2 regions of the Priestia sp. 40 genome follow, and region 2 is predicted to be linked to the other one. Evidence: a T-box and tRNA genes for the amino acid it is inferred to sense, from the RefSeq annotation. Region 2 holds a T-box; the other holds one or more tRNA genes.
The links. The T-box of region 2 lies ahead of ileS (isoleucine--tRNA ligase). A T-box ahead of a tRNA ligase gene usually reads a tRNA of that ligase, here a tRNA-Ile.

Region 1: it encodes a tRNA-Ile, which carries the amino acid that the T-box ahead of ileS (isoleucine--tRNA ligase) is inferred to sense. The anticodon was not compared.

The regions. Positions count from the first base shown of each region.
Region 1 is NZ_JBMPZA010000005.1:1,186,685-1,193,013, forward strand. Features, by position in the region: gene ACO1DI_RS07215 (peptidoglycan D,D-transpeptidase FtsI family protein) at 1-25, opposite strand, end outside; gene ACO1DI_RS07220 (MFS transporter) at 187-1,464, opposite strand; gene sodA (superoxide dismutase SodA) at 1,594-2,202, opposite strand; tRNA gene ACO1DI_RS07230 (tRNA-Ser) at 2,400-2,492, opposite strand; tRNA gene ACO1DI_RS07235 (tRNA-Ile) at 2,504-2,580, opposite strand; tRNA gene ACO1DI_RS07240 (tRNA-Asn) at 2,584-2,658, opposite strand; tRNA gene ACO1DI_RS07245 (tRNA-Met) at 2,699-2,772, opposite strand; tRNA gene ACO1DI_RS07250 (tRNA-Asn) at 2,774-2,848, opposite strand; gene ACO1DI_RS07255 (DUF456 domain-containing protein) at 2,911-3,396, opposite strand; gene ACO1DI_RS07260 (Na/Pi cotransporter family protein) at 3,483-5,138, opposite strand; gene ACO1DI_RS07265 (DUF1189 domain-containing protein) at 5,366-6,142, shown strand; gene ACO1DI_RS07270 (MFS transporter) at 6,285-6,329, opposite strand, start outside.
Region 2 is NZ_JBMPZA010000008.1:99,325-105,653, reverse strand. Features, by position in the region: gene ACO1DI_RS12290 (AAA domain-containing protein) at 1-844, shown strand, start outside; gene ACO1DI_RS12285 (phosphorothioated DNA-binding restriction endonuclease) at 1,129-2,010, shown strand; gene ACO1DI_RS12280 (GIY-YIG nuclease family protein) at 2,113-3,099, shown strand; T-box leader at 3,189-3,431, shown strand; gene ileS (isoleucine--tRNA ligase) at 3,484-6,329, shown strand, end outside.

The sequences.
Region 1 (6,329 bases), on a different contig from region 2:
TTTTTCTTCTTTTTTTCTTTTTCATACCAACACCTACACTTTATAAAACATATATACCATAACACCATAAAATCAGATATTTAGCAAATAAATAGACACCTGACAGGTGCCTATTTACACAACGTATTTATTTTAAAAGAAAAGCGAGACATTTTCCATAGTGCAAATGAAGGAGCTCACAATACTCTAAGCTGGAGACTCTCCATCTCCTTCATTTAATACTGGAGGAGTAACAGTCGTTTCTTTTTTGTGCAGAGGCTGCGAGATATGTCTCACACAAAAATAAATGATCGTATGCCCTGCTCCAACAATAGCTAATAAAATAGGAATACTTTTTGCTTCATCAAAAAATAGTACAGCTATTAAAAATAAAGATATGGAAACGACGCGTCCAATATTCAGAAATACTTCTCTAACAACAATGTATTCAATTCTTTTTGAAACAACGTCTTTTGCTCGTCCAATCACATCGTATGTTAGAGAAATGAATGGAACCAACAAAATAGGATAAGCAATGGCAATACAAACGGCATATATAATTAACTTTGGATACGATAAGTTAAAGATAAGCAAAAAGACTGCTCCATAGAGAAGGAGGCCCCCTGTGAAGATAAATCGAAGACGATTTTTTTGCTTAATAAATCTTGAGGCAACATAGTAGCCTACAAACGCAACCGCTGAATTCACCAGTCCATATGTTCCTAATGCTAATTCACTTCCCGTCGTAATAAATACCATGACGGATACAACAAAAATGAACGTACCTTCACGCAACCCTTGAAAGAAATGAGCCTGCAATATTCGATTCCAGTCTTTATTGACTTTTCGTTCAGCCCATACTTCTTTAAATTTGTATACTCCTTCCGCTGCGCGTCTTGTAATAAAAAAACTAAGCACAACGGCACCGATAAACAATAGCAACGATACACCAAACACAATTTTATACCCAAGTGATTCATACAAAGCGGAAATAACGAAGCCCGCTCCTAAAGGACCAATCATCCCTGCAAAAGAGTTTAAGATCCCTAAAAATCCATTAAAAAAGTCTCTTGTATCAGGTTCTGTAATTTCAAAAGTTAGCACATTAAAAGCTAGCCAATAAAAGCCATACCCTATACCCAGCAGTCCACCAAGCAATACTAAATACTCGGCTGCGTTAGCTCCACTGACTAATACAGCGATATAAAAAACAGCTAAAAAAGATACACCTAACCTTAAAACCACAACCCGGTCAATTCGTTTGGCCCATTTACCTGCTAAAATAAACGTAAGCGGCTGAAGCACCACTACCGCTAAATTATAAATAGCGAGATCTGAAAATTCGCCTGATTGCTTCCACAGATAAATGTTAACAAACGAATTGGAAATTGAAATAGCCAAGGCATAAAGACCGCCTATAATTAAAAGCAAAAGTAAATCTTTACTAACTTCTACATCTCCAACTACTTTTTTTAATAAAGGCATATCAAAAAACTCCTTTTCTCTTCTACACCTAGTGTGTGAAAAAGAAAAGGAGATATGTAAAAGAATTGGAAAACAAAAAAGCCAGTAAAGGTAATAATTACTTTACTGGCTCTTAAATACGTCTTCAGCTTATTTTGCAGCGTCGTAACGTTTAGCAACTTCGTCCCATTTTACAACATTAAAGAATGCTGAAATGTAATCTGGACGGCGGTTTTGGTAATTTAGGTAGTAAGCGTGCTCCCAAACGTCTAGACCAAGAATTGGCGTTTTGCCTTCCATTAATGGGCTATCTTGGTTTGGTGTGCTTGTTACTTCTAATTGGCCGTTGTTTACAACTAACCAAGCCCAGCCAGAACCGAAGCGAGTTTTAGCTGCATTTGCAAATTCTTCTTTGAATTGATCAAAGCTTCCGAATTTGCTAGCGATAGCGTCTGCTAATTCACCAGTTGGAGCACCGCCGCCGTTAGGGCAAAGGATTGTCCAAAATAATGAGTGGTTCGCATGACCGCCACCGTTATTGCGTACTGCTGTACGGATATCTTCAGGAACAGCATCTAAGTTTGAAATTAACTCTTCAATACTTTTGCTTTCTAAGTCCGCTTTGCCTTCAACAGCAGCGTTTAGGTTTGTAACGTATGTGTTGTGATGTTTTGTGTGGTGAATATTCATTGTTTCTTTGTCGATATGTGGTTCCAGTGCATCGTATGCATAAGGTAGTTCTGGTAATTTGTAAGCCATGAATAATTCCTCCTTCAAAATATGTAAGCATTTTGGCGCAAAAGCACCATATACGTTTAGATTAGCAAATTTACCCTACTGTTTCAAATAAAAAGTACCTAATCCATGATTTATATTTACCTAATTCCCATTCGCTATTCTTTTAAACATAAAAAAAGCTTCTTTTTCTCAAAAGAAGCTTTGAATAAACAATAGTATGGCGGAGGAAGAGGGATTCGAACCCCCGCGGGCTTTAACACCCCTGTCGGTTTTCAAGACCGATCCCTTCAGCCGGACTTGGGTATTCCTCCAACCCTATAAATGGTGGACCCTGCAGGACTCGAACCTGCGACCGGACGGTTATGAGCCGTCTGCTCTAACCAGCTGAGCTAAGGGTCCCCATGGCTCCACAGGTAGGACTCGAACCTACGACCGATCGGTTAACAGCCGATAGCTCTACCACTGAGCTACTGTGGAACAATATGAATTATGTATGTCACAAATGTAAATTGGAAAATAGCGGCGGAGGGGATCGAACCCCCGACCTCACGGGTATGAACCGTACGCTCTAGCCAGCTGAGCTACACCGCCATGGCTCCACAGGTAGGACTCGAACCTACGACCGATCGGTTAACAGCCGATAGCTCTACCACTGAGCTACTGTGGAACAATATAACATTTACTAGCGACATTAAAAATTTAACATGTTTCTAGCCTAAAGTCAATATATTATTTTAAAACAGCGTATAAAAAATAGGCAATCATCAGCAGTTGAATAAATCCTTTTGAAATAGCGCCACTAAAAAAGCCAATAACCGAACCTACTCCAATTTTTACTGCGTTGCTAATGGTGGTCCGATGAACAATAAGTTCTCCTACAATCGCTCCGATAAACGGCCCTAAAATAATTCCAAATCCCGGAATGACAAACGGACCCACAAGCAGCCCAACTGTACTTCCCCAAACACCTGCTTTAGTGCCTCCGAATTTTTTCACACCAATAATATTAGCTATATAGTCTGCTAAAAAAAGTGCGACAACTAACAATCCTTGTATCACCCAAAACAACCAGCTATAGGAGCTAAAATCATAAAATAAACCGTATATAACAAATCCTAGAGCTACAAATAGCACGCTTGGGATGATGGGATAAACCAACCCAACAAACGATACAACAAAGCTAATGATAATTAATGCCCAACATAAAATAGCCATGCCTGCACCTATCCTTTTTATTATTACTATTTATCATACAATAACCAATCCTATAAAGAAAGACCTAGCATAAGCAAGGTCTTTCTTTATTTTACCTTTGAACATGTCTTTAGATAGCGATCTCCGAGTACCGCTTCCGCAATATTAACAGCATGATCCCCAATTCGTTCTAAGTTGCTAATAATATCGACAAAAACAATAGCAGCAGAACCTGTACATACATTTTCATTTAGACGTAAAATGTGTTTCTTACGAAGCAGACGCTCCATTGCATCAATCTGCTCTTCTTTTTGAATGACCTGGACTGCTTTTTCTCTATCTACTTTTTCTAAAGCAAAAACAGCTTCTTTAACTGTTAAAATAGTCAATTCGAACATGTCAGCTAAGTCGGTATTAGCTTCTTTTGTCATTTTCACCTTATTTGTAATTTGATAATCAACAAGTTCAATGATATTTTCAAAATGATCGCCAATACGCTCAATATCTCGCGCAGTATCTAGAAGCACAGAATGCTCTTCGCTTTCAGCTTCTGACATGGAAGAGCGAGATAATAACACTAAATAATTCGTGATTTTTTTATCTAAATTGTTAATGGCATTTTCAATTTGCATAGTAGCATCAGAATGTTTAAGATGGCGCGTCTTCAAATAACTATTAGCTTCTTCTAGTCCAATCGTCGCGAATTCTCCCATACGAATAAGCTCTGCTTTTGCCTGCCCAAGAGCAATTGAAGAAGACTGTTCAATAAAAATAGGATCAAGATGCTTAGGTTTAAAGTCTATAGCAGCATCTTCACCAGGAATCAGCTTTGTAACAATTAAAGCAAGCAGACCGATAAGAGGGAACTGAATAATGGTATTGGTTGTGTTAAAGAGACCATGAGCAAATGCAATCGTCATTTCTGGATTTAAGCCCATTGCCTCTCTCAAGTACTCCACAAGACGAGTGAATAACGGCAAGACAATTAAAAAAATAGTTGTACCAATTAAGTTGAACATGACGTGCGTTAAAGCAGCCCTTCTTGCTGCCACACTTGCCCCGATTGAAGCTAAAATAGCGGTAATAGTCGTACCGATGTTGTCTCCAAATAATACAGGTAGCGCGGCATGTATATCAATAGCACCCTGTCCAAAAAGTTCTTGTAGAATTCCAATAGTAGCGCTAGAGCTTTGAACGATCACCGTAAATAAAGTGCCAATTACAACTCCTAAAATCGGATTATCACTCATGCTTACAGTTAAGTCATGAAACTGTTGAAGTGAGCGAAGCGGCTTCATCCCGCTTCCCATAAGCTCTAGACCAAAGAATAACATTCCGAACCCAAAAGCGATTTGACCAAAATTTTGAACAGGTTTACTTTTAAAGAAAAAGAGTAAAATCGCTCCCACTGCGAGAATAGGAAGAGCGTAGCTCGAAATGTCAATTCCGATTATAAAAGCTGTAACTGTCGTACCGATATTTGCGCCCATAATAACCCCTATAGCTTGGCGCAAAGTCATAAAACCGGCACTTACCAGGCCTACCGTAATAACAGTAGTTCCTGAGCTGCTCTGAATAAGAACGGTAACCAGAATACCTGCTAGAACTCCCATAAACGGATTAGTTGTGAATCTATCTAAAATATCGCGCAATCTATCTCCTGCTGATTTTTGCAACCCATCTCCCATGAACTTAATCCCGAATAAAAAGATTCCGAGTCCACCGATAAATTCAAAAATCATTTTTTGAACATCTAGTTCCAAACATCTCAACTCCTTGATTTTTTTCTAACGACATAGAGAAGTCCCCACTATTATTAACGAATCTTAAAAGCACTGTAAACGCTTTTGCACTAATGTTTACAATAACTTAACAGTATATTTACATTGTAATTGGAAACGATTTCTAGAAACTATTGTAAACCTTGAATTTCCGCTATAAAATAGAATATAGTTAGAATTTTTTAATAAAAGGAGGGGTTACAATAATCATGTTAAAAAAGATGGCATGGAGTCTTACTTCCTTTCAAAAAATGAGGTCTCTTCGCTTTGAGCATACAAATAAAACCATTGGCTTCATATTGTTTTTAACACTTATTTCTTTGCTGCCTACATTTTTCTTTATGGCTTTGACGATTGTAAACGGCTATCACATCGCTACAACAGAGCTTCCAAAATCGGTTTCTTCTTTTTATATTTCCAATTCACAGCTTACGTCAAGTGACCCTTTCACTAAAAAAGTAAATGGCACTGCTTTTATCTTAAATTCTTCACAATCTATTGAACAGTTTCATTCTCCTGCTCATGCGATTGGCTTTCTAAAAGATGGAATTTATATCACTGCTAATTCACAAACACAAACGTATTCATATGATTTATTAAATTGGCATCATAAAAATAAAAATGAACTGTTAAACTTGCTGCACGAACAAAAATTTTCTTTATACATACTTGTCCCTATCGCTATGCTTTTACTGTACGTATTAACATCTGGACTAAACTTCCTTGCTATTACCTGCCTTGCTTACCTTGGAAAACTGATTGGACTCATTACTAAAAAGCAGCTCCCTTTCAAACAGCTATGGGCACTGAGCGCTTATAGTACGGTAGCCTTCACGCTGCTTTATACGCTTTTTGAAGCTTTTTCTTTGTCTCTAGCAACACATAGCTCTCTTTACTGGATAGGAACGTTCTTCATTTACTTATTGCTCGTCACAAGGGTTCCTATAAGAAAAAAGATAAAACCTAATAAAGCGATTGAAACATAACGAAATGAATCCCATCAACCGCTAGAAGCACCTACATACATAAAATCTATGTTTACCCTGCCAATAAAAAGCTCCGAACGAATTTGATTCTTGATCAAGAATCAAATTCGTTCGGAGCTTCTTCAACTAACATACTTTTGTTTCAGCCTCTTGATTTCTGTACAACTTTTCTTCTCCCCATTGCAGA
Region 2 (6,329 bases):
AATTATTACATTTAATGCAAAACCACAAGATAAAATACTGGATGTTATTGATAAAAAGCTCCAAGAAGATTCTGAGTTTAATGCTCTATACAGTCAAGTGATGGGGAAAGACTTAGACGAGCGGATTTTTGTGAAGAATATAGAAAACGTTCAGGGAGATGAAAGAGACGTCATTCTATTTTCTATCGGTTACGCTAAAAACGAGGAAGGAAAGATTTTTAATCGATTTGGTATGCTTAATCAACAGGGGGGAGAAAATCGATTAAATGTAGCAATTACACGTGCAAAAGAAAACATAGTAGTAATTTCAAGCATAGAGCCAGAAGAATTAAATGTATCAGCGACAGCAAATATCGGCCCAAGATTATTAAAATCTTATTTGAAATACGTTAAAGCAGTATCTGGTATTCAGCATGATCAAATTAAGAGTGTCATCAATGAAATTACTGAAAGCGTGAATACACATATTCAAGAAAATAGCACGCTTCAATTCGATTCTCCGTTTGAAGAACAAGTATACAAACAGTTAACAAACATAGGTTATAACGTAACAACACAGGTAGGAATGTCAGGATATCGTATTGATCTTGCTATTGTACATCCTGATGATCCACAGCGTTATATATTAGGAGTCGAATGTGACGGAGCTATGTATCATAGTTCTCCAAGTGCTAAAGAACGAGATGTTTATCGACAGCGTTTCTTAGAATCACGCGGATGGAATATTGATCGGATTTGGAGCCGGAACTGGTGGAAAAATCCTTCTAGAGAAATCGAAAGAATTGATCAGCGTATCAAAGAAATAGTGAAAAAAGATAGAATTAAACAGAAGGTATCTCTTTAATCTCTCATATAAAGAAAACTTTAACTTGGAGAAGCACTTATTTTACAGGAAATAAGTGCTTTTTTTGTAGCTGAAGAGCGGGATTCAGCTAGTGAAAAGAGCGTCAAATTGGTCACGTAGACGAAGATAGTTAAAGTGGAGTCCCTATTTTCATAAGTGAATGTTAACATATTTATGTACGATTAGGAGAGTAATAGTTGGATAAAAGTGATAACATGAAATCATTCAATTAAGAGCGAAAAGATAATTTGCAACAAAACTATATATAGGAGCTAAAAATAAACATGAACAGAGAAGAGGTACTTCAAAAAATAAAAAACTTAAATATCTGGAAAAAAAGAGATCAAAGAGCTCCGCACAAACCACTGTTAATACTGTATGCTCTAGGTCAGCTGCAGGCCAAGCAGCAAATGCACCTGCCGTATAGAGAGGTGAAAATTCCTTTGAAAGAGCTGCTTATGGAGTTTGGACCTTCTCGGAGTTCCTATCATCCGGAGCATCCTTTTGTTCGTTTGACAGGAGATGGAATATGGGAGCTAAGTGAAGATATTGATAAGCGTAGCTTTACCGATAAATATTTGCTGAGTACAAATATAGTAGGCGGTTTTAGACAGGATGTTTATAACCTTTTTGCAAATGATCCTACGCTACTTCAAGATGCAGCACAATTTTTATTAAATGAGCATTTTCCCGATACGATCCATGAAGATATATTAAGAGCGGTAGGGTTGGATTTTGAAACACAGTTGAAGAGAAGAAGAGATCCAAAGTTTCGAGAGAAAATTCTTCAAGCTTACGGATATAGCTGCGCTGTTTGTGGGTTTAACGTTCGTCTTGGACATAATTTAGTTGGTGTAGAGGCCGCTCATATTAAGTGGCATCAAGCGGGAGGACCAGATATTGAAAGTAACGGAATTGCGTTATGTTCGATGCATCATAAATTATTTGATCGAGGAGTTTTTACTTTTTCAGATCATAATGAGCTGTTAGTAGCAACCCAAGCGCATGGGACGAATGGATTTGAAGAGTGGCTTATGAAGTTCCACGGACAAAAGCTTAGAGATCCTATTCATCCGGCGTATCAGCCGAGTGAAGATTTTCTTGGGTGGCATGTTAGAGAAGTATTTAGGGGACCTGCTAGATATCAAGCAGGTGATATAAATTAATTTTTGTGAATGATAGATTGCTGCGTCTATAATTAGGAAGTGATTTACATATTGTAATGTCAGTTAAAATACGTTCAAGAAGATATAAACGGAGGAAGAAAGATGCTACGAAAAAGCGGTGCGAAACGAATACAGACTTGGTTTTACGATGAAGATCCAAATGGGATTAAAGTATCTGAGGTGCCGAATACAACGATACAGGCTGTATTCATTCCCAGAAATAGTTTGAAAGATTTAAAGGGTGAAAGCGAAGTAGAAAAGCCCGGCATTTATTTTTTATTTGGAGAAGATAAAGAGGCATATATTGGAGAGGCAGAAGTGGGATATGAACGTTTAAGACAGCATGCTAGTCCATCAACAGGTAAAAGTTTTTGGGATGTGGCCGTGTTAATTGTCTCTAATGCTTCTCAAGATCAATTAGATAAAGTTGATGTAAAATACTTAGAACATATTTCTTATCTAGCAGCCATGCGCTCTGGTACATATGATATTAATCAAACCGTTCCCACAAAACCGTTTGTGCGTGAATTTAGACGAGACGACCTGACAGATATTTTTAATGTTATTAAAGTTTTACTTGGTGGGTTAGGCTTTTCAATTTTTGCGGATGCTTCAAATGGAATAGAATATGAAAGCGAAGCTGTACAGTCTGGTGACATACCAAAGATTGAAGCAGAGCAAGCGATAGAAGAGGTTGTTCAAGTTGAGACACATTTGTCAAAAGATATAAAATCAGTAATAGTAGAGGACGTTCTATATTGTAAGCGCCGAGATGCGTATGCGACCGGGAAATATGTTAGCGATGGATTTCTTGTCTATAAAGGAGCTTTGCTTGCGAGCGAACAACAGCTAGAAGGAGCTAAACTTAAAAGGCAGCAAGACCATATTAATACTTTTCTAGAAAACGGTGTACTAGAAATAAAAGATGGTAGATACGTGCTGGTACAAGATCAAATTTTTTCTTCTATCTCAGCTGCGGCAGTGTTTGTGACACAGCGAAGAAGCAGTGGAACTTCTGAATGGAAAGATAAGAACGGGATAACAGCGCGTAATAAAATCGATCAAATGTTAAGTGCAGAAACAAAATAACTTAGATCTAAACCTTTGGATTTCAATAAGGATTTTAAAACATTGACATTCCCTTCCGAACCGCATACAATAGCTACTAATAAAAGCACACAAATTCGTTGAAGAGAATCAGTACGCTGCAAGTTTGTTCCACAGAGAACTGGTGATAGCTGAAAGCTGGTGTTCAAGCTGCAGGGGAATATCCTCTCTGAGAAGTCAAACTGAATCTATGAGTAAGTTTGAACGGTAGTCTACCGTTAAAAAGAACGCGTATGATTGTACGTTGCTGAGTGCTATTGATGAACGGATCAATAGAAGCCAGGGTGGTACCGCGGTTAAAACCCGTCCCTAGTCATAGGGACGGGTTTCTTTGTGTGCTTTTAACTTTAAAAGGAGTGGTATCACATGAAAGAAGTGAATGTAAGGGAGTCTTCGCAAGAGCGCGAACAGCGTATCCAGCAGCAGTGGCAAAAAGGAAATGTGTTTAAGCAGTCGGTTCAAAATCGAGAAGGGCATCCGTCATTTGTATTTTATGAAGGGCCTCCAACAGCAAACGGTTTGCCTCACGTGGGACACGCGCTAGGCCGGACGATTAAAGACGTGGTGGCTCGTTATAAAACGATGACGGGGCATCAAGTGATTCGAAAAGCAGGCTGGGATACGCACGGACTGCCGGTTGAGCTCGGTGTTGAAAAACAGCTCGGGATATCAGGCAAGCATGATATTGAAAAATACGGCGTAGAAGCTTTTATCAACAAGTGTAAGGAAAGTGTGTTTGTGTATGAAAAACAATGGCGCACGTTCACGGAGCAGCTTGGCTATTGGGTTGATATGGAAGACCCTTACATCACCTTAGAGAATTCATACATTGAAAGCGTATGGAACGTACTTGGCACGATTCATGACAAAGGACTTCTTTATAAAGGCCACCGCGTATCACCTTACTGCCCGAGCTGTCAAACTTCGCTGAGTTCGCATGAAGTAGCGCAAGGGTATAAAGATGTAAAAGATTTAACGGTAACGGTGAAATTTAAAGTGAAAAACCGCGATAATGAGTATTTTTTAGGGTGGACGACAACGCCTTGGACGCTTCCGTCAAACGTGGCGCTTGCGGTGCATGAAGAGATGAACTACGTTCGCGCTGAGCAAGGCGGCAGCGTGTATATAGTGGCAGAAGCACTTGCAGACAAAGTGTTAAAAGGAGAGTATAGCGTTTTATCTCATCATAAAGGAAATGAGTTAAAAGGGATGTCGTATGAGCCGCCGTTTAATTTTGTGAACGTTGAAAAAGGTCATGAAGTCGTAACGGCTGATTATGTAACGGACCAAAGCGGAACGGGTGTTGTTCATTTAGCACCTGCATATGGTGAAGATGATTACAGAGTAGTAAAAGAAAACGGCTTTTCGTTTGTGAACGTAGTGGATGAAAAAGGACAGTACACGTCTGAAGTGCCGCCTTTTCAAGGACGTTTCGTGAAAGACTGCGACGTTGATATCGTTCGTTATTTAGCAAATGAAGGCGTGCTGTATCATAAAGAAAAGCATGAGCACAGCTATCCGTTTTGCTGGCGATGCGACTCGCCGCTTCTTTATTACGCAAATGAAAGCTGGTTTATCCAAACGACGGCGTTAAAGGAACAGTTTTTGAAAAACAATGAAAGCGTGACGTGGTACCCGGATCATATCAAGCACGGCCGCTTTGGCAACTTTTTAGAAAATATGGTGGACTGGAACATCAGCAGAAAACGCTACTGGGGAACGCCGCTGAACGTATGGGAATGCGGAGCATGCCAGCATCAAGTAGCCCCGAAAAGCATCAAAGAGCTGCAAAATCATGCGTCACATTCCGTGGATGACAGCATTGAACTGCATAAGCCTTACGTAGATGACGTGCAGCTGACGTGTCCGGTCTGCAGCGGAGAAATGAAGCGCACGCCGGAAGTAATTGACGTTTGGTTTGATAGCGGCTCGATGCCGTTTGCGCAGTATCACTATCCGTTTGAAAACAGCGAGCTGTTTCAAAAACAGTTTCCAGCAGACGTAATCGCAGAAGGAATTGATCAAACGCGCGGCTGGTTTTACAGCTTGATGGCAGTTTCAACGCTGTTTACAGGAAAAGCACCGTATAAGCGCGTTTTGTCTCTTGGTCACGTCTTAGATGAAAACGGTCAAAAGATGTCTAAAAGTAAAGGAAATGCGCTGGACCCTGTTGATCTTATTCATACATTTGGTGCCGATGCGCTTAGATGGGCGCTTTTGGCAGACAGTGCACCTTGGAATCCGAAGAAATTTTCAGAGCGTGTCGTGCAAGAAGCGAAGTCAAAAGTCATTGATACACTTGTGAACGTGTACGGCTTTTACGTTCTGTACGCTAAGCTTGACGGCTATGACCCGAAGCAAACGTATGAATTGAAAAAAACAAAATTGGATGAGTGGATTCTTTCACGTTTGCATAGTACGGTTAAGCGAGCAACAGCACATCTTGAAGATTACGGGTTTACAAGCGCCGCTCGTGAAATCGCGGCATTTATTGAAGAGCTAAGCAACTGGTATGTGCGACGTTCCCGCGATCGTTTTTGGTCAGAAGGAATGGACGGAGAAAAAGCAGCAGCTTACGATACGCTTCATGAAGTGTTAGTCACGCTTAGTCAGCTGTTAGCACCGTTTACGCCGTTTGTTGCGGATGACGTTCATGAAAATCTCACAGGGAAAAGCGTTCATTTAGCAGACTATCCTGCATATGATCAAACCAAAGTGAATGAAAAGCTGGAAAAAGAAATGGCAGCGGTACTGCAAGTAGTTGAACTAGGCCGAAGCATCCGAAATACGCATTCGTTAAAAGTAAAGCAGCCTCTGCAAAGTCTTTCGCTTGTGGTAACGGAAGAAGATGTAGAGTGGGAAGCATACCATGATGTCATCAAAGATGAGCTTAATGTGAAGAACTTTAACGTGGAGCAAGACGACGACAAACTTGTTTCGTACGTGTTAAAACTTGATTTTAAAAAGGCTGGACCGAAGTTTGGAAAACAAGTGAATGAGGTCAACCAAGCGTTAAAGAACCTTTCAGAAGAGCAAGGAAAAGAGTTTGTTGAACGAGGCAAGCTGAGTGTTACGCTTGCTTCAGGAGAAAACCTAACGCTTGAAACGGCAGACGTACTTGTTGAAAAAGTGCCAAAAGAAGGTTTTGCAGTGGCATCAAACGGCACGTATACTGCGGTATTAGATACGGCGTTAACTGAAGAACTCGTGCA